One region of the Massilia sp. UYP11 genome, then DNA from elsewhere that is predicted to be linked to it. Evidence: predicted binding sites of a transcription regulator. Region 1 holds the regulator's gene; each other region holds the start of a gene.
What was found. Region 1 encodes HrcA, which represses chaperone genes, less so after heat shock. Its sites were predicted from a motif close to TTAGCACTCNNNNNNNNNGAGTGCTAA; they were not measured.

Region 2: rpoH (RNA polymerase sigma factor RpoH) is a predicted target of HrcA. The motif match lies at 4,008-4,034, and genes of this name have one in related genera.
Region 3: groES (co-chaperone GroES) is a predicted target of HrcA. The motif match lies at 3,646-3,672, and genes of this name have one in related genera.

The regions. Positions count from the first base shown of each region.
Region 1 covers NZ_JBNDJE010000014.1:21,097-27,751, reverse strand. Annotated here, with positions in the region: gene ABIB38_RS17355 (hypothetical protein) at 281-922, opposite strand; gene ABIB38_RS17350 (hypothetical protein) at 942-1,526, opposite strand; gene ABIB38_RS17345 (HAD family hydrolase) at 1,764-2,486, shown strand; gene hrcA (heat-inducible transcriptional repressor HrcA) at 2,741-3,757, shown strand; gene fur (ferric iron uptake transcriptional regulator) at 3,846-4,277, opposite strand; gene ABIB38_RS17330 (outer membrane protein assembly factor BamE) at 4,357-4,962, shown strand; gene dapB (4-hydroxy-tetrahydrodipicolinate reductase) at 4,974-5,783, shown strand; gene ABIB38_RS17320 (barstar family protein) at 5,786-6,112, shown strand; gene leuS (leucine--tRNA ligase) at 6,242-6,655, shown strand, end outside.
Region 2 covers NZ_JBNDJE010000006.1:62,200-68,854, reverse strand. Annotated here, with positions in the region: gene ABIB38_RS11820 (thiamine pyrophosphate-binding protein) at 1-760, shown strand, start outside; gene ftsY (signal recognition particle-docking protein FtsY) at 867-1,991, shown strand; gene ABIB38_RS11810 (cell division ATP-binding protein FtsE) at 2,005-2,676, shown strand; gene ftsX (permease-like cell division protein FtsX) at 2,673-3,602, shown strand; gene rpoH (RNA polymerase sigma factor RpoH) at 4,161-5,051, shown strand; gene yghU (glutathione-dependent disulfide-bond oxidoreductase) at 5,268-6,116, shown strand; gene ABIB38_RS11790 (endonuclease/exonuclease/phosphatase family protein) at 6,120-6,655, opposite strand, start outside.
Region 3 covers NZ_JBNDJE010000021.1:23,570-30,224, forward strand. Annotated here, with positions in the region: gene ABIB38_RS20660 (molybdopterin cofactor-binding domain-containing protein) at 1-1,192, shown strand, start outside; gene ABIB38_RS20665 (sulfite exporter TauE/SafE family protein) at 1,185-1,988, opposite strand; gene ABIB38_RS20670 (EVE domain-containing protein) at 1,989-2,459, opposite strand; RNA gene ssrS (6S RNA) at 2,551-2,732, opposite strand; gene ABIB38_RS20680 (cell division protein ZapA) at 2,779-3,090, opposite strand; gene ABIB38_RS20685 (hypothetical protein) at 3,087-3,386, opposite strand; gene groES (co-chaperone GroES) at 3,764-4,054, shown strand; gene groL (chaperonin GroEL) at 4,096-5,742, shown strand; gene ABIB38_RS20700 (PEP-CTERM sorting domain-containing protein) at 5,867-6,655, opposite strand, start outside.

The sequences.
Region 1 (6,655 bases):
AGCATACGGGTTATCACGTACTTCCGCGTGCCCGGTCGCCCATGTCGCAGGTGGCGATCGGCATGGGCAAGATCGCCAGGGTGAAGGTGCGCGCCGCACGCTGATCGTCGTCGGCAGGGGCCCATGACGCGGGCAAAAAAAAGCCCGCTCTAGAAGAGCGGGCTGAAATCCAATTCTTTTCTGAGGAGAGTTGGAGGAGACAGGAGTTATTATGCTGCGCGACAGCATATAAATCCAATTTTCCTTTCAAATACTCGACATAAGAATTGTGTATATCTGATCAGTTCGACGCAGCCACGCAAGTGACGTTGATATTGCTGACGTTCGCGGCTCTCATGACGCCGGCGGCATTTGCCACCGTGCAAATCTGGCCGGTCGGCTGGGTGATGACGGTCACGCCATAGGTCTGATCGTATTCAACCAGTCCGGCGAAAACGTAGCTGACCGGCGTCGTGACACCTGCTGCCGGCTTGGCGACTGGAACCGTTCCCCCGGTACTGCCATTGGCCAGCACCAGGCCATCCGCGGTGAGGCCGCTCACAGTGCCGCCGATCGAGTAGGCATTGACCTGGCATGCGAAGGTGATGTTGATCTCCGCCAGGCGGCCGGCGGTATCGTTAAAGTTCGGAATAGTCTGGAATGGCGTATCGCATCGCTGATTATCCGGGAAACTTTCGAACTGGACGTTATATACGTCGCCATATTCCAGCTTGTCAGGGAATGCGAAACTGACCGTGTCGCGTGGCGTGGCTGGCGGCGGGACGGCGATTTTCATGCCATTGGTGGTCAGGACGGCGCCTGGATAGACGATGCCGGTGATCGTGCCTTTGACGACGAACTCGGCTTTGTCGCTGCCGCCACAGCCGGCCAGGCCAGCGGCCAGCGCCAGCGCGAGCGCCGGACGGATCAGGGAAGACTTCATGCGTAACGCTCCAGGAAAATTAAGGGGTGCAGCTAACGGCCACGTTGGTGACAGGGGCCGGACCAACGGTACCGCTGCCATTGCTGACAGTGCAAGTCTGGCCGGCCGGTTGTTCCAGGACCGTGATGCCATATGGCGAATCTTCGGCAATGTCGGCCATCCTGAACGAGGTGGCGCCGGCCTGCAGGGTGACGCGGTCTGAACCGTTGACCAGGACCAGGTTGCCCTTCAGGTTGCTGACGGTGCCGGACAGCGCATGGCGGTTGAGCTCACACGCGATGTAGACGGAATAGACGTGGTAGCCCGCACGACCGCTCCCATTGGTGACTGTGCAATCCTTGACGTTCGACGGCTTGGACTTGATGACGACGTCGTAGCGGTCGTCGGTCGAGATCAGGTTGTCGAACGTCCATCGGCCGGCGCCGGTACCATCGGCCGGCGGGGTGATCGCCTTTTCCTGGCCGTCACTGGTCACGACCAGGCCGGCCTTGGTCACGCCGACGAAATCGCCGCCCAAGACCAGCTGGCCATCGCTGCCGCCACAGGCAGACAAGGCGACCGCGCATGCCAGCGCCGCGCCGGCACGCAGGTAGGAACTCTTCATAACATCTCCAAAAAATCGAGCGGGAACGCGCAGCTGCGCGGTAAGAATTGAAAAATCGCTCAACATTTTAGTTCATTTGGCAAGCAGCTGGACCATTTCGGGCGCATTTGGTTTTGTATCTTGGTGTAACCAGAATTTAACAAGCGCAATATTCCATGGGATAGACGGCGTGCGCATTGCATTCAGCGTAGCGCATCGCTATGCTTGGGGCGCACCTTGCTCCTAGTCTGGAAACCGATGACCCGCCAACCCTGGCCGAAAGCCGTCCTGTTCGACCTCGACGATACCCTGTGGCCAATCGCGCCCGTGATCCTGGAAGCCGAAAAACTGTTGTATGCCTGGCTCGGCGAGCACGCGCCGCGGGTCGCCGAACGCTTCACGATCGACAGCTTACGAGCGGCGCGCCTGGAATTGCTGGCCGCGCGCCCCGAATTCGGGATCGACCTGGGCGCGCTGCGCCATGCCGGGTTGGTCGCCGCATTCGAGCAGGTGGGCGAGGACGCTGGCAAGGTCGAACTGGCGATGACCGAATTCTTCGCCGCCCGCAATGCCGTGACGCCTTACGACGATGTCGTGCCGGGCCTCGAGCGCCTGAAAAAACGCGTGCTGGTCGGCTCGGTCACCAATGGCGTGGCCGACCTGCAGACCATCGGCCTGGCCCACCATTTCCAGGCCTCGGTGGCGGCGCGGCAGTTTGGCCGCGCCAAGCCCGACCCGGGCATTTTCCTGGCCGGCTGCGCCGCGCTCGGCGTCCAGCCCGGCGAGACCCTGTACGTGGGCGACGACCTGTTGCTGGACGTGCAGGGCGCCCAGCGCGCCGGCCTGCGCGCGGCCTGGATGAACCGGACCGGCAAGGTCAACGACCTCGCCCATGAAGTCCGGCCCGACGTCGAAGTGGCCAGCCTCGACGCGCTGCTCGACTGGCTCGACGCTGCCCACGCGCACAAATACAACGGTTGACCATGCGTCACAGCAAGCCTTGTGCTGTCGCGCCACGCCCCAACCTGCCTATAATGCACACACTGAGAGCCTGTCCCGTAGGTGGGAGTCGGGCCGAGAGCGCCTGGCAAGCGTGCGCTGCGTTGCTCGTCGTTGCATGGCGCCACCATGCGACCTCCTCGCGCCTTGCTCGCGCTCGCCATGCATCGACATGAGCTTCCCCCACCGACCGGGATAGGCTCTAATACGAGCGTCACCGAACTTTTCCCGGAATCATGCAACTCGACCAACGTGCCCAAACCCTGCTCAGAGCCCTCGTCGAGCGCTATATCGCCGACGGCCAACCGGTAGGCTCGCGCGCGCTGTCCAAGCTGTCAGGCCTGGAATTGTCGCCAGCGACCATCCGCAACGTCATGGCCGATCTCGAGGAAATGGGCTTCGTCGCCAGTCCGCATACCTCGGCCGGCCGCATCCCGACTCCGCGCGGCTATCGCGTGTTCGTCGACACCCTGCTGACGGTGGGGCCGATCGACGACATGGCGGTCGACGCCGAGCGCATGCGCCTGCCGGTGCAACATCCGCAGAAGCTGATCGCCAACGCGGCGCAGATGCTGTCTTCGCTGTCGCAATTCGCCGGCGTGGTGCAGAGTCCGCGCCGCGAGTCGGTATTCCAGCAGATCGAATTCCTGCGCCTGGGCGAAAAGCGCATCCTGCTCGTGATCGTCGATCCGCGCGGCGATGTCCAGAACCGGCTGCTGCAGCTCGACAAGGATTATTCTCCGGCCCAACTGACCCAGTCGGCCAATTACCTGAACCAGAATTTCGCCGGCCTGTCCTTCGACGCGGTGCGCAAGCGCCTGAGCGGCGAGCTGAAGCAATTGCGCGATGATATGGGCCGCCTGATGCAGGCGGCGGTCGAGGCCGGCAGCGAGGCGATGGCCGAGGGCGACGACATGGTCATCTCCGGCGAGCGCAACCTGCTGTCGGTGTCCGACCTGTCGTCCAACATGAGTTCGCTACGACAGATGTTCGAGATGTTCGAGCAAAAGACTGGCTTGATGCAATTGCTCGACGTTTCGAGCAAGGCCGGCGGCGTGCAGATCTTCATCGGCGGCGAATCGAAGCTGGTGCCGATGGACCAGATGAGCGTGGTGACGGCGCCGTATGCGGTCGACGGCCGCATCGTCGGCACCCTGGGCGTGATCGGCCCGACGCGGATGGCCTATGAAAGGGTGATCCCGATCGTCGACATCACGGCCAAGCTGCTGTCGAACGCCCTCAGCCACTCCTGACATCGACCGCCATCGGACGAAAAAAAGGCGCATCGAGAAGTTCTCATGCGCCTTTTCTTTTATATGCCAGGGAGGCACGCTGCCGATGTTATTCCGGCTTGCTGATGCCCCGGCACTGCGGGCAGCTGCCATAGATCGCCAGCGCATGCTCGACGATCGTGAAGCCGTGCTGCTCCGCAATCATCTGTTGGCGCTTCTCGATCTCGTCGTCATAGAATTCTTCGACGCGGCCGCAGGTGACGCACACCAGGTGGTCATGGTGGGAACCGGCGTTGAGCTCATAGATGGCCTTGCCGGTCTCGAAATGGTTGCGGTTGAGCAGGCCAGCCTGCTCGAACTGGGTCAATACCCGGTAGACGGTGGCAAGGCCCACGTCCATATTGTCAGCAAGAAGGATCTTGTAGACATCTTCCGCCGTCAAATGCCGCACGGAGCTGTTCTGGAAGATTTCCAGGATTTTCAGTCGCGGCAGCGTGGCCTTGAGGCCGCTCGCCTTCAGGTCGGTCGGGTTGTTACTCATGTTTGTCACTCGAATATTGGCGGAGTGCTTTATGATATAGCGTTTTGAACGCTCCCGCTCGAACGTATTGAGGTTAACTATGCCTGTCAAACAAGCCGTATTCCATCGATTCACCGCCAAAGCGGCGCTGGCGGCGGGTCTCGCCTGCACGTTGGCGCTGTCCGGCTGCGCCTCCTGGCGCAACCAGACGCGTCCGGCGCCGCCGGTGGCGACGGATGCGGCCGCCAGTGCGTCCGACGCGGAAAAATCGGCCGCCATCGCCAATGCCGGCGCGCAGACCGTCCAGGCGACGCGCCTGCAGAAGTTCCTGTGGATCTTCTCGCCCTACCGCCCGGACATCCAGCAGGGCAACTTCGTCTCGCAAGAGATGCTGAACCAGCTCAAGGCCGGCCAGACCCGCGACCAGGTGCGCTTCCTGCTCGGTTCGCCGCTGCTGATGGATGCCTTCCATGCCGACCGCTGGGATTACCCGTTCTACCTGGCGCGCGGTAATGGCGAGCTGACCACCAGCCGCGTGACCGTGTTCTTCAAGAACGACGTGGTCGAGCGCTTCGAGGGCGGCAACCTGCCGAGCGAGCGCGAGTACATCGACCGCATCGCCGGTCCAGTCAAGGTCGCCAAGGCGAAGCCCGACAGCCGCCCGGTCCAGCCGGTCACGGTCACCGCGCCGGCAACCCAGCAGTAAGGACACACACCATGACCATGTTGAATATCGCCGTTGCCGGCGCCAGCGGCCGCATGGGCCGCATGCTGATCGAAGCCATCCAGTACGCACCCGACATGCGCCTGGCCGGCGCCCTCGACGTGCCGGGCTCGCTCTTCATCGGCCAGGACGCGGGCGCCTTCGCCGGCATCCTGACCGGTGTGATGATCGAGGACAGCATCAAGCACGGCCTGCACAATGCCGACGTGCTGATCGACTTCACCCGCCCCGAGGGCACCCTGCAGCACCTGGAATACTGCGCCGCCAACGGCAAGCGGATGGTGATCGGCACCACCGGCTTCGACGAGGCCGGCAAGGCCGCGATCCGCGCCGCCGGCGAAAAAATCGGCATCGTGTTCGCCCCGAACATGAGCGTGGGCGTGAACGTGACGCTCAAGCTGCTCGAAATGGCGGCCCGGAGTTTTTCGGAAGGCTATGACATCGAGATCGTCGAGGCGCACCACCGCCACAAGGTCGATGCGCCGTCCGGCACCGCGCTCAAGATGGGCGAAGTGATTGCCGACGCCATCGGCCGCGACCTGAAGGAGTGCGCCGTCTATGGCCGCGAAGGCGTGACCGGCGAGCGCGATCCGTCGACCATCGGGTTCGCCACCGTGCGCGGCGGCGACGTGGTGGGTGACCATACCGTGATGTTCCTCGGCACCGGCGAGCGCATCGAGATCAGCCACAAGTCGAGCAGCCGCGTGACCTATGCCCACGGCTCGCTGCGCGCGGCGCGCTTCCTGGCGGACAAGGCCAGCGGCCTGTTCGACATGCAGGACGTGCTGGGCCTGAAGGGGTGATCATGGCGGTGGCAGAACTGAACGGCGCCGTCATCACCGACGAAGCGTCGTTCCACCGGCAGAGCCGCGAGGCCTTCGGTTTCCCGGCCTCGTATGCGGACAGTATCGACGCCTGGGTCGACTGCATGAGCTATCTGCGCGACGACGAGAACATGACCAAGTTCCGGCTGAAAGCGAACGAAGTGCTGGAAATCGTCATTACGGACGCCGACAAGATGAAGGCGGCGGCGCCGGACCTGCTCGACGAACTGGCCTATTGCGTCGGCGGCATCAACGAGCGTTATGAGGACTACGGCGAGAAGCCGGCGCTGGAACTGATCCTGCGTTGATCCTCGAAGGCAGCGGTCAATCGATGCTGCCTTTTTTGCACTTTCCCTCACGCACCGCGCCGGCGCCGCGGTGCAAAATGAACGGGTTATAATGACCGGTTCCACCTCCCACATTACGTCTGCAGAATCATGCAAGAAAAATATAGTCCAGCTGAAGTAGAACAGGCCGCCCAGGCCTACTGGAAGTCGATCGACGCCTATAAAGCCGTCGAAAACGACCCGCGTTTCCCGAAAGGCAAATATTACGCCTGCTCGATGCTGCCATACCCGTCGGGCAAGCTGCACATGGGTCACGTGCGCAACTATACGATCAACGACGTGATGTACCGCTACCTGCGGATGAACGGCTACAACGTGCTGATGCCGATGGGCTGGGACGCGTTCGGCATGCCGGCCGAAAACGCGGCGATGGCCAACAACGTGCCGCCGGCCGAATGGACCTATTCGAACATCGCCCACATGCGCGGCCAGATGGAATCGATGGGCCTGGCGATCGACTGGTCGCGCGAGATGACCGCCTGCAAGCCGGATTACTACAAGTGG
Region 2 (6,655 bases), on a different contig from region 1:
CGAACTCATGATCGCCAGCGGCATGCCGCAAGCCTGCGCGATGCTGGCCGCGATGGCGCCGGTCGACGCCACGGCCTGGCAAGACAGCGTGGCCGAGGCCAGAATGGACCTGGCCGCCTGGCAGGCCCAGCCCGCGCTGCTGCAGCAAGGCGTGCCGCTCGACCTGTGGCAGGTGGTGCAGGACTTGATGGCCCAGTTGCCGCACGACGCCGTCGTCACCAACGGCGCCGGCAACTACGCCTCGTGGGCCCACCGCTTTTATCGCTACGGCGGCATGCGCACCCAACTGGCGCCCACCAATGGCGCGATGGGTTACGCCGTGCCGGCCGGCGTGGCCGCCAAGATCGTGTGGCCGGAGCGCACCGTGGTGACCTTCGCCGGCGACGGCGAGTTCATGATGACGGGGCAAGAGCTGGCGACCGCCGTCCAGTACGGCGCCGGCGTGGTGATCCTGGTGTTCAACAACAATATGTTCGGCACCATCCGCATGCACCAGGAACGCAGCTATCCGGGCCGCGTGTCGGGCACCGGCCTGCACAATCCGGACTTCGCCGCCCTGGCGCGCGCCTACGGCGGCCATGGGGAAGTCGTCGACAAGACCGGGGATTTCGCGCCGGCGCTGCGCCGCGCGCTCGCGCATGCCGAACAGCACAAGTTGCCGGCCGTGATCGAACTGCGCTACGACGGCAACCTGATCACGCCGAACGCCACGCTGGAGACGATCCGCCAGCAGGCGCAAAGCACCAGGGCCGGCCATTGAACGCTCGTGCGCAATCGGGGTCCGTATTGCTGCTCTGGTAAAATATTGGCTAGTTTTTCATCGCCGGCCACGCCGGCGTCCGCACGCAGTCCCGCCACCAGACACTATGTTTAGCTTCTTCAAGAGAAAAAAAGCGCCTGAAACACCGGCGCCGGAACCGGTCGTGCCGGCCGCGCCGCCTGCGTCCGCACCCGCTTCTCCCCCTGCCTCTGCCCCTGCGCCTGCCCCTGCGCCCATCGCCGCGCCCCCGGTCGTCGCCCAAGCCAGCGTCCTGCACGAGGGCGCCGACCTGTTCCCGGAAACCGCCGAACGCCCGACCACCGAGGCCGAAAAGAAGACCTCGTGGATGGCGCGCCTGAAGGCCGGCCTGTCCAAGACCTCGAGCAACCTGTCCCTGCTGTTCGTCGGCGCCCGCATCGACGAAGACCTGTACGAGGAACTCGAGGCGGCGCTCCTGATGTCCGACGCCGGCATGGACGCCACCGAGCACCTGCTGGGCGAATTGCGGCGCAAGGTCAAGGAAGACAAGTTGCTGGACGCCGCCGCCGTCAAGGCCGCGCTCAAGGAGCTGATGATCGACCTGCTCCTGCCGTTGCAAAAGCCGCTGGAACTGGGCCGCCACGCACCGCTGGTGATGATGATCTCGGGCGTCAACGGCGCCGGCAAGACCACCACCATCGGCAAGCTGGCCAAGCACATGCAAGGCTTCGACCAGTCGGTGCTGCTGGCCGCCGGCGACACCTTCCGCGCCGCCGCGCGCGAGCAATTGATGGTCTGGGGCCAGCGCAACAACGTCACCGTGATCTCGCAGCAGTCGGGCGATCCGGCCGCCGTCGCCTTCGACGCGGTACAGTCGGGCAAGGCGCGCGGCACCGACGTCGTGATGGTCGACACCGCCGGCCGCCTGCCGACCCAGCTGCACCTGATGGAAGAGCTCAAGAAGATCAAGCGCGTGATCGGCAAGGGCATGGACGGCGCGCCGCACGAAACCCTGCTCGTCATCGACGGCAATACCGGCCAGAACGCGTTGGCCCAGGTAAAGGCCTTCGACGACGCCCTGCAACTGACCGGCCTGGTCGTGACCAAGCTGGACGGCACCGCCAAGGGCGGCGTGCTGGCGGCGATCGCCCGCACCCGTCCGATCCCCGTGTACTTCATCGGCGTCGGCGAGAAGCTGGAAGACTTGCAGCCGTTCAACGCCGAAGAATTCGTCGAAGCGCTGCTCGGCTGACAGGCAAGGACCCATGATCGCATTCCAGTCGGTATCCAAACAGTACACCCACGGCGATGCGCGCGGCGCGTATGCGCTGCACGACGTCTCGCTCGACATCGCCAAGGGCGAGCTGGTCTACCTGGCCGGCCCCTCGGGCGCCGGCAAGTCGACCCTCATGAAGATGGTGGCGGCGGTGGAGCGTCCCAGCAGCGGCAAGGTGATCGTCAACGGCCAGGACATCGGCCGCATCAAGCCGGCCGGGATTCCGTTCCTGCGCCGGAACATCGGCATCATTTTCCAGCAGCAGCGCCTGCTCAACGACCGCACCATCCTGGCCAACACCATGCTGCCCCTCCTGGTGACGGGCGCCCGCACCGCGGACGCCGCACAGCGCGCACGCGCCGCGCTCGACCGGGTCGGCCTGCTCGACCGCGCCAAAGCGATGCCGCTCGAACTGTCGGGCGGCGAACAGCAGCGGGTCGCGGTCGCGCGCGCGATCGTCAACCGGCCGCAAATCATCCTGGCCGACGAACCGACCGCCAATCTCGACCGCGTGGCGGCCGACAAGGTGCTCGATGCGCTGCGCGCCTTCCACGCCGCCGGCGTCACCTGCGTCATTTCGACCCATGACGAACAAGTGCTTGACGGCGCCGCCCGCGTCATCCGCCTCGATCAGGGCCAGCTGGTCGGAGGTGCGGCATGAGCCCGTGGCTGCGCCAGCACCGCTTCGCCCTCGGGGCCGCGCTGTCGACGGTGCGCAAGTCGCCCGGCAGCTTCCTGTTCAACGTGCTGGTGGTCGCACTGGCGCTGACCCTGCCGTTCGCGGGCCTCACGCTGCTCGACAATGTGCGTCCCTTGTCCGAGCAATTGTCGGTCGATCCCGAGATCAGCCTGTTCATGCGCGACGACGCCAGCCGCGCCGATGCCGAAGCGCTGGCGCCGCGGATCCGCCAGATCGTCGCGCCGCAGGGTGGGAAAGAGGCGGACATCGCCTTCGTGCCGCGCGAGCAGGCGCTCGCTTCGCTCAAGGAGCGTAGCGGCCTGGGCGACGTGCTCGAAACCCTGGGCGACAATCCCTTGCCTGACAGCTATGTCATGACACTGGCCGGCTTCGCCGGCGTCGGCGCCGCCGACCAGGTGGACCTGATCGCCGAACGCCTGGGCGAACTGCCGGGCGTGGAGACGGTGCAGGTCGATTCGGCCTGGGTCAAGCGCCTGGCCGCGATGCTGGCCATCCTGCGCCTGGCGCTGCTGTTGCTGGCGGCCACCCTGGGCATCGTGGTGATCGCGGTCGTGTTCAATACGATCCGCCTGCAGGTGCTGACCCAGAAAGAAGAAATCTCGGTCTCGACGTTGCTGGGCGCGACGGGCGATTTCATCCACCGTCCGTTCTTCTACACCGGCGCCCTGCTCGGCCTGTGCGCCGGCGTGGTGGCGCTGGGCGTGGTGACCCTGGCCCTGCGCCCGCTCAATGGCGCGATTGGGGAGTTCGCGCGTCTGTACGGCTCGAATTTCCAGTTGATGCCGCTGGGTGGACTGGAAGTGGCCGGCCTGCTGGCAACCAGTGCCGGACTGGGCCTGATCGGCGCCCTGCTGTCGGTGCGGCGCCACCTGGCGCGCCAGCGCTGACCGCGGTCCTACAGAGTTGCAGCGAAAAAACAGCCGGGATGGTATTGAAAAAGCGATAAGCGTCACCATGTTGGTAGTATGGCGAGGCGGCCCTCCTGTGCGGCCGCCTGCCCCGTTACCGGACGAGACCACGCCGCGTGACATCGCAATACGTCCTACGGCCTAGCTGCCATCCCCTACGCCTCTACGCGCCTCAGTCCTACAGACCGCGCTGGGGCTAGGTGCGCCATTCAACAGAATACGTGCAACTACGGCCGTAACCTGTGTCTAACGTTATTCCAGTCATTCTTGGCTCACTTCTGAGCTAAATCAACTGGGCATGCAAAACCTGCTCTACAGTGGAACCGTCGGCAATTTGATTCCACAGAGCAATACTTTGAACACTCTTAAGCGCCGGGACCACTTCTGGCACTCACCCCGGGGGAGTGCTAATATATAGTCCAAGGCAATCGGAAATTCAAGTCAAGCATCCGGGTAACAAGCCGTAACAGTGGTGCCATAAGGCAATGAGCTGTGGCACATTGTGGATGCAGCAAGATTACTAAGAGGGAAATGAATATGTCCGCACAATCCGCATTGGTTCCGACCAGCAATCGTGCTCTGGGACTCGGTTTCACCGGCAATCTGGGCAACATCGACGCGTATATCTCGGCCGTCAACCGCCTGCCGATGCTCACGCACGAAGAAGAGGTATCGCTGGCCAAGCGGCTGCGCGACGACCACGATCTCGACGCCGCGCAAAAACTGGTGCTGTCGCACCTGCGCCTGGTGGTGTCGATCGCGCGCGGCTACCTGGGCTACGGCCTGCCACACGCCGACCTGATCCAGGAAGGCAATATCGGCCTGATGAAGGCAGTCAAGCGCTTCGACCCGAACCAGGGCGTGCGCCTGGTGTCGTACGCCATGCACTGGATCAAGGCCGAGATGCATGAATACATCCTCAAGAACTGGCGCCTGGTGAAGGTCGCCACGACCAAGGCCCAGCGCAAGCTGTTCTTCAACCTGCGCAGCAACAAGACCGGCCTGGATGCGATGTCCCCTGGCCAGGTCGACGACCTCGCCAAGCTGCTGGGCGTCAAGCGCGAAGAAGTGATCGAGATGGAAACCCGTCTGTCGGGCCGCGACATCGCGCTGGAATCGCCGACCGACGACGAAGACGACAAATTCTCGCCGATCGCCTACCTGTCGTCGGACCAGCAGGAACCGACCAAGGTCCTTGAGGCCGAGCAGGTCACCCGCCTGCAGTCCGAAGGCCTGGAAACGGCGCTGGGCAAGCTCGACCCGCGTTCGCGCCGCATCATCGAGGCGCGCTGGCTGGCCAACGACGACGGCTCGGGCGCCACGCTGCATACGCTGGCCGAAGAGTTCAGCGTGTCGGCAGAGCGCATCCGCCAGATCGAATCGGCCGCGCTCAAGAAGATGAAAGGTGCGCTGGCGGCTTACGTGTAAGCCGGCCTGCCTTCCTCCCCCCAAAAACCCGCTTCGGCGGGTTTTTGCTTTGGCGCCGGTCGCGCGCCGTATTTTCCCCTGCGCCAAGGCGGCAAGCGCCGCGCATCCTGCAACCAGCGGGCGCGCCTTCGCCTTCCCGTTTTCGGCCGCCGCCAACGGATTGTCGCTGCTTTGGCTAGAATGAATTCTTTGTCACGGCAAGTTCAAGGAGAGCACATGGCTGACCAAGCATCGTACGTCCCACCGACAGTCTGGACCCCGCCCGCCTCGTCGGGCGGCGCCTTCGCCAGCATCAACCGCCCGGTCGCGGGCCCGACCCACGACAAGGACCTCCCGGTCGGCAAGCATCCGCTGCAGCTGTACTCGCTGGCCACGCCGAACGGCGTGAAGGTGACGATCCTGCTGGAAGAATTGCTGGCGGCCGGCCACGCCGGCGCCGAGTACGATGCCTGGCTCATCCGCATCAACGAAGGCATGCAGTTCTCGAGCGGTTTCGTCGAGGCCAATCCGAATTCGAAGATCCCGGCCCTGGTCGACCGCAGCGCGGACCTGGCAGCGCCGGTGCGCGTGTTCGAATCCGGCTCGATCCTGGTCTACCTGGCCGAGAAATTCGGCGCCTTCCTGCCCAGGGATGGCGTGGCGCGCGCCGAGACCATGAACTGGCTGTTCTGGCAGATGGGTTCGGCGCCCTTCGTCGGCGGCGGCTTCGGTCACTTCTATGCCTATGCGCCGGAAAAGCTGCAGTACCCGATCGACCGCTATGCGATGGAAACCAAGCGCCAGCTCGACGTGCTCGACCGCCACCTGGCCGGCAAGCGCTTCGTCGCGGGCGACGAATACACGATCGCCGACATGGCGATCTGGCCCTGGTATGGCGGCCTGGTGCTGGGCCAGCTGTACGAGGCCGCCCAGTTCCTGTCGGTGCACGAGTACGCGCACGTCAAACGCTGGGCCGACGAGATCGCCGCACGGCCGGCCGTCATCCGCGGACGCAAGGTCAACCGCGCGTTCGGACCGGACGCCGACCAGGTCCACGAGCGGCACGACGCGGCCGACCTCGACTGAGCGCTACCTGAACCGCACCCGCGCGAGCACCGGATGGTGGTCGGACGGATAGCGGCCGTGGAGCGAGTCGCTCAGGGCCGCATACTTGAGCACCTCGAAGTGGCGGTCGACGTAGACGTAGTCGATGCGGTCCTGCATCGGCGCGTCGAAGCGAAAGCCGTGATAGGTGCCGACCGGCCCGTAGGGCGGCGTCCGGCTCACCTGGTAGGCGTCGCGCAGGGTCGTCGCCATCGCCCGCATCTGCGCCGTATCGGGCGTCGAATTGAAGTCGCCGACGCAGATCGCCGGTTCGCCGCGGCTGATCTCGGCGATCTTGCGCAGCAACAGGTCGCTGGACGCACGGCGGGCGACGACGCCCTCGTGGTCGAAGTGCGCCGAGAACACGAACAGCACCCGGCCGCTGGCGCGCTCGCGCAGCCTGGCCCAGGACACGATGCGATGGCAGCAGGTCGCGTCCCACCCCAGCGAAGGCCGGTCGGGCGTCTCGCTGAGCCAGAAGTCGCCCTTGTCCAGCAGCGCGAAGCGGCTCTTGCGAAAGA
Region 3 (6,655 bases), on a different contig from region 1:
CTGCGCGGTGGCGCAGCTGGTGGAAGGCCGCTACACGGTCTGGACCCATTCGCAGGGCGTGTTCCCGCTGCGTGGCGCGCTGGCCGAACTGCTGGCGACCCGGGAAGACGCGATCCGCTGCATCCACGTCGAGGGCTCGGGCTGTTATGGCCACAACGGCGCCGACGACGTGGCGGCCGACGCCGCCCTGCTGGCGCGCGCCTTCCCGGGCCGGCCGGTGCGGGTGCAGTGGATGCGCGAGGACGAGCATGCATGGGAGCCGTTCGGCGCGGCGATGGTGGCGCGGGTCGCGGCCACCCTCGATCCCGACGGCCGCATCGCCGACTGGCAATACGACGTCTTCACGCCGTCGCACAACATCCGTCCCGGCCCCGCCGGCAGCCTGCTGCCGGCCACGCATCTCGCCAAGCCCTTTACGCCGCCAAGGCCGAAACCGATCCCTCAGCCGGAAGGCGGCGGCGACCGCAACGCGATCCCCTATTACCGGCTGCCGAACGCGCGCGTGACCCACCATTTCCAGCCGCAGGCGGTGCTGCGCGCCTCGGCCATGCGCGGCCTGGGCGCCTATTTCAATGTGTTCGCGATCGAGAGCCTCATGGACGAACTGGCGCGCGCGGCGAAGCTCGACCCGGTCGCGTTTCGCCTGCGCCATCTGGAAGATCCGCGCGCCATCGACGTGGTCAGGCTGGCGGCGGAGAAGTTCGGCTGGGAGGGTTATAAAAAGCCTGCGCGCCGCGGCCGCGGTTTTGCATTTGCGCGCTACAAGAACCTGGCGGCCTATTGCGCGCTGGCGGTGGAGGTGGAGGTGGCGCGCGAAACGGGGCTGGTGCGCGTGACGCGCGTATCGAGCGCCGTCGATTGCGGCGAGATCGTCAGCCCGGACGGCGTGCGCAACCAGATCGAGGGCGGCATCGTGCAGTCGGCCAGCTGGACCCTGCTCGAACAGGTGCGCTTCGACGCCACGCGCGTGCTCACCGTGGACTGGGCCTCGTATCCGATCCTGCGCTTCGGCCAGGCCCCCGACAAGCTCGACGTGCACCTGATCGACCGCCCCGGCCAGCCCTTCCTGGGCACCGGCGAGGCGGCGCAGGGCCCGGCCGCGGCGGCGATCGCGAACGCGGTGTTCGATGCCTGCGGACTGCGCATGCGCGACCTGCCGCTGGACCGCGCGCGCGTGAGAAAGGCTAGTTGAAGGCCTTCCAGAACATATAGGCCGCCAGCGCATACAGGATCACGGCGAAGATGCGCTGCAGCTGGCGCACCGGCATCCGGTGCGCGGCGCGGGCGCCGAGCGGCGCCATGGTCATGCTGGCCAGCACGATGATGGCCAGCGCCGGCAGGTAGACGAAGCCCAGCGACCATGCCGGCAAGCCCGGCTCGCCCCAGCCATAATACATATTCGACAGCGTCCCCGAGAGTGCGATCGGAAAGCCCAGCGCCGCGCTGGTTGCCACCGCATTATGGATGCGCACGTTGCAGCGCGTCATGAACGGCACCGAGACGAAGCCGCCGCCGGCCCCCACCAGTCCCGACAGGATCCCGATCAGGCCGCCGGTGGCGAACATGCCGGCCCGGCCCGGCAACTCGCGCGCCGGCGCCGGTTTCTTACCGATCAGCATCTGGGTCGCCGAGAAGGCGACGAAGCAGCCGAAGAAGAAGGCCAGCACCGAAGTATTCATCTGCTTGCCGATCCAGGGGCCGATCCAGGAACCGATCAGGATGCCCGGCGCCAGCAGGCGCACCACCGGCCACAGCACGGCGCCATGCTTGTGGTGGGCGCGCACCGAGGACATCGAGGTAAACAGGATGACGCCGAGCGCGGTGGCGATCGCCATGTGGACCACCAGTTCGTCGGGGAAGCCGCGCGCGGTGAAGATCATCGTGATGAAGGGCACCAGCACCATGCCGCCGCCGATGCCGAGAAGGCCGGCCGCGAAGCCGCCGAAGGTGCCCATCGCCAGCAGGGCCAGGATCAGCCAGGGATCCATTCAGGCTCCCTTGGCGCGCATGAGTTTGACGACCGCATCCCATTCGGATCTGGCGACCGGCGTGATCGACAGCCGGCTGCCCTTCTGCAGCAACGCCATGCCTTCCAGCGCGGGATTGGCCCGCAGCTCGGCCAGCGGCACATGGCGCCCCGCCTCCAGCGCGCGCACGTCGATCGAGATCCAGCGCGGCGTTTCGCGGGTGGCCTTCGGATCGTGGTAAGGGCTGGCGGGGTCGAACTGGGTGGCGTCGGGATAGGGAGCGCTCGCGATCTCGGCCAGCCCGGCCACGCCGGGCACGGCGCAGCTGGAGTGGTAGAACAACACGCCGTCGCCGACGGCCATCGCATCGCGCATGAAGTTGCGCGCCTGGTAGTTGCGCACGCCAAACCAGGCCACGGTCTGGCCGGGCGCGGACAGGACGTCGTCGAAACTGACTTCGTCCGGTTCGGATTTCATCAACCAATAGCGCATCGCGCCGTTCTCCCTGCAAGGTGCACCGTCACGATGGACGCGCGCACAAAAAAAAGCGGCTGCGTACAGAGTGCGCAACCGCTTGTGGATCCTAGCCCCCGCCAGTGCCGTTTTTGCCGGCATCCTGAACCAAAACGGTTCAAGGCGGTCACGGTCAGATCAATTTCGGGTTCGTCAAACGAGTGACGCTCACTCCCATCGACCTTGTTCCACGACCTATGCGTAAGAATGGTTCAAGGAATATATGGCAAATCTCGAACACCGCAGGGTAGAGCGCAGTTTACTCTTTTAAAGCGGCATGTCAAACGGATTCGGCTTTTCAGAAAACATTTTCCTGCGGCGCCAGGGCCTTGTCGAGCACGGTGTGCATCGCTTCCAGCTTTTGCTTGACTTCGAGAATCGACATGTCCGACAGCGGTCCCTGCGGCGACTTGACCGACAGGAATTCCGCGGCGACACTCAGCGCGGCCATCACGGCGATGCGGTCGGTGCCCTTCACCTTGCCCGAATCGCGCAGCTGACACATCTTGCCGTCGAGGTAGCTCACCGCCTCACGCAGGGTGCGCTCTTCGCCGTCGCGGCAGGCCAGGCGATACGGCTGGCCCATGATGGTGACGTCGAGATGGATCATCGTGCTGCCTCACTATTGCCTGGTGCGCCGGCCGCCGCGCCAGCCGTTGGTTGCGTGGCGTCTGCCGCGTCGTCTTCCCCGCCCGCTTCGCCATCCGTTCCCGGCGGCTTGGGCAATTCGTCGAGCAGGGCCTCGACCCGCCGCTGGGCTTCGACCAGGCGTTCCTTGAACGCCAGGTTCTCGGCACTGAGCAGGGTATTGGCCTGCCGCAGCAAATAGTTCTCTGCGCGCAATGACTGGGTCAGCTGGGCGAGCCGATCGATTTTGTCTGAGAGGTCTTGGAATTCGGAAATCATCCGACACTATAGGATCGAGATGGATTTTCCGTCAACCGAATCGCGCGGCAATGCGGCATGCCGCGCCCACCCAGGGCTGCCTGGCGTGCGGCAGGAAAGCGCCAGGGGGTGTACGCTGCCCGCCTCTTGCCATATTCGCAGCCACTGGCGCGAGATGCCAAAAACACATTATATGAGCCCTGAAAGCTTGTGCTAGCTCAAGCACCCGAAAGTATTTATCAACTTTGCTGCTTGAAAAGGCAAATTATCGTCCCTATAATTAGCACTCGTTAGTAGAGAGTGCTAACAACTCTTTGCAGATCGCCGTCGCGTTTCACACAAAACTGCGGCGATGTCAAAAAACGCTAGTTAAACCACTGAATATTAAGGAGTTTTGCATGAACCTTCGTCCTCTGCACGATCGCGTAATCGTCAAGCGCCTCGACCAGGAAACCAAGACTGCGTCCGGCCTGATCATCCCTGATGCCGCGGCAGAGAAGCCAGACCAGGGCGAAGTCCTCGCCATCGGTAACGGCAAAGTGCAAGACAACGGCCAGGTCCGCCCGCTGGAAGTAAAAGTCGGCGACCGCGTGCTGTTCGGTAAGTACTCCGGCCAGGCCGTCAAGGTCAATGGCGAAGAACTGCTCGTGATGCGCGAAGAAGACATCATGGCCGTCGTCCAGCAGTAATTCCCTGACCCCATTCACGAAAACATTCGGAGAAATAACAAATGGCAGCTAAAGAAGTAGTGTTCGGCGACGCAGCGCGCGCCAAGATGGTTGAAGGCGTCAATATTCTGGCCAACGCAGTCAAGGTCACCCTGGGCCCGAAAGGCCGCAACGTCGTGCTCGAGCGCTCGTTCGGCGCCCCGACCGTCACCAAGGATGGTGTCTCGGTCGCAAAAGAAATCGAACTGAAAGACAAGCTCCAGAACATGGGCGCGCAGATGGTCAAGGAAGTCGCTTCCAAGACCAGCGACAACGCCGGTGACGGCACCACCACCGCGACCGTGCTGGCACAAGCCATCGTGCGCGAAGGCATGAAGTTCGTTGCCGCCGGCATGAACCCGATGGACCTGAAGCGCGGCATCGACAAGGCCGTCGCTGCGACCGTCGAAGAACTGAAGAAGATCGCCAAGCCGACCACCACCACGAAAGAAATCGCGCAAGTCGGCGCGATCTCGGCCAACTCGGAAACCTCGATCGGCGAGCGCATCGCCGAGGCGATGGAAAAAGTCGGCAAGGAAGGCGTCATCACCGTGGAAGACGGCAAGTCGCTGAACGACGAGCTGGACATCGTGGAAGGCATGCAGTTCGATCGCGGCTACCTGTCGCCGTACTTCATCAACAACCCGGACAAGCAAGTCGCCGTCCATGAGCAGCCGTTCATCCTGCTGTGCGACAAGAAGATCTCGAACATCCGTGACCTGCTGCCGGTACTGGAGCAAGTCGCCAAGGCCGGCCGTCCGCTGGTCATCATCGCCGAAGACATCGAAGGCGAAGCGCTGGCGACCCTGGTCGTCAACAACATCCGCGGCATCCTGAAGACCGTCGCCGTCAAGGCGCCTGGCTTCGGCGACCGCCGCAAGGCCATGCTGGAAGACATCGCCATCCTGACCGGCGGCCAGGTCATCGCCGAAGAAGTCGGCCTGACCCTGGAAAAAGTCACCCTGGCGGAACTGGGCCAGGCGTCGCGCATCGAAGTCGGCAAGGAAAACACCATCATCATCGATGGCGCCGGCCAGCCTGAAGCGATCGAAGCCCGCGTCAAGCAGATCCGCGCCCAGATCGAAGAAGCGACCTCGGACTACGACCGCGAAAAACTGCAAGAGCGCGTGGCCAAGCTGGCCGGCGGCGTTGCCGTGATCCGCGTCGGTGCAGCCACCGAAGTCGAGATGAAAGAGAAGAAGGCACGTGTCGAAGACGCGCTGCACGCCACCCGCGCTGCCGTGGAAGAAGGCATCGTGCCAGGCGGCGGCGTGGCCCTGCTGCGCGCCCGCTCGACCCTGAACGTCAAGGGCGACAACCCTGACCAGGACGCCGGCATCAAGATCGTCCTGCGCGCCATGGAAGAGCCGCTGCGCATGATCGTCCAGAACGCGGGCGACGAGCCATCGGTCGTGGTCGCAGCCGTCCTGGCCGGCACCGGCAACTACGGCTACAACGCCGCCAACGGCACCTATGGCGACATGGTCGAAATGGGCGTGCTGGATCCAGCCAAGGTCACCCGCTCGGCGCTGCAGAACGCGGCCTCGATCGCCGGCCTGATGCTGACCACCGACTGCATGGTCTCGGAACTCGCCGAAGACAAGCCAGCCGGCGGCATGGGTGGCATGGGCGGCATGGGTGGCATGGGCGGCATGGACGGCATGATGTAATCGAGCCGGTCGCCTGGCGCGCCGCGGCAACGCCGGCGCGCCAGTCTTCCACGACAAAAAGCCCGCGAGGTTCACGCCTCGCGGGCTTTTTGCTGTCCGTTATTTCTGAAAAAACGGCGGAGGATCAGCGCCCGGCGCGCGGCCCCTTGCGGCGCAGCCACAGCATGGCCGCCATGGCCGCGCCGCCCAGCCACAGGGTGCCTGGCTCCGGCACCTCGACCGGATCGTTCGGCGCGACTTCGGTATCGTCCGCGGGCAGGCCGGGGTTGCCGGGGCTGCCGGGGGCGCCCGGCGTATCGGGACCACCTGGCGTGCCGGGCACGCCCGGCGTGGACGGCGGCAGCCCCGGGTTGGGCCCCGGGCCGGGATCGGGGCCCGGACCGGTTGCGGTCTCCGGCGTGGGCGTCGACGGCGCCGGCGTCTCCGGTTGGCCGCCTCCGGGGCCGTCTTCGCCGCGGCCGCCCCTGTCGCCGGGATCGCCGGTACCGCCGGGATCGCCAGTACCGCTGCCGTCGCCGGCCGGCGGCGACACCGCGCCATCGCCGCTGCCATCGCCGCTGCCATCGCCCAGCGTGCCGCCGTTCGAGATGCCCGAGCCGTAACGCGCAGGCGGGCCCATGAGGTCGGCCAGGCGCGGCTGCGCGGCCGGCGCGACGCCCCTCAACAGGCCGGCGCCGTCCGGGAAGATCTCACTGCCGTAGCCCAGTTCCACCGCGGGACCGTCATCGAGCCCCTCCACGCCGGCCGCCACCGCCATCAGGCCGCCGCCATCCTCGATGACGAAGGAATCGAGTTCCGACTCGGTCGGACCATTGGCTTCGACCGGGTACATCGGCACGTCCGAGATCCGGTTGGCGCAGCGCGCCCGCATCTCGTTCTTGCCATCGGTGAGCAAGGTTTCACCCGGCGCCAG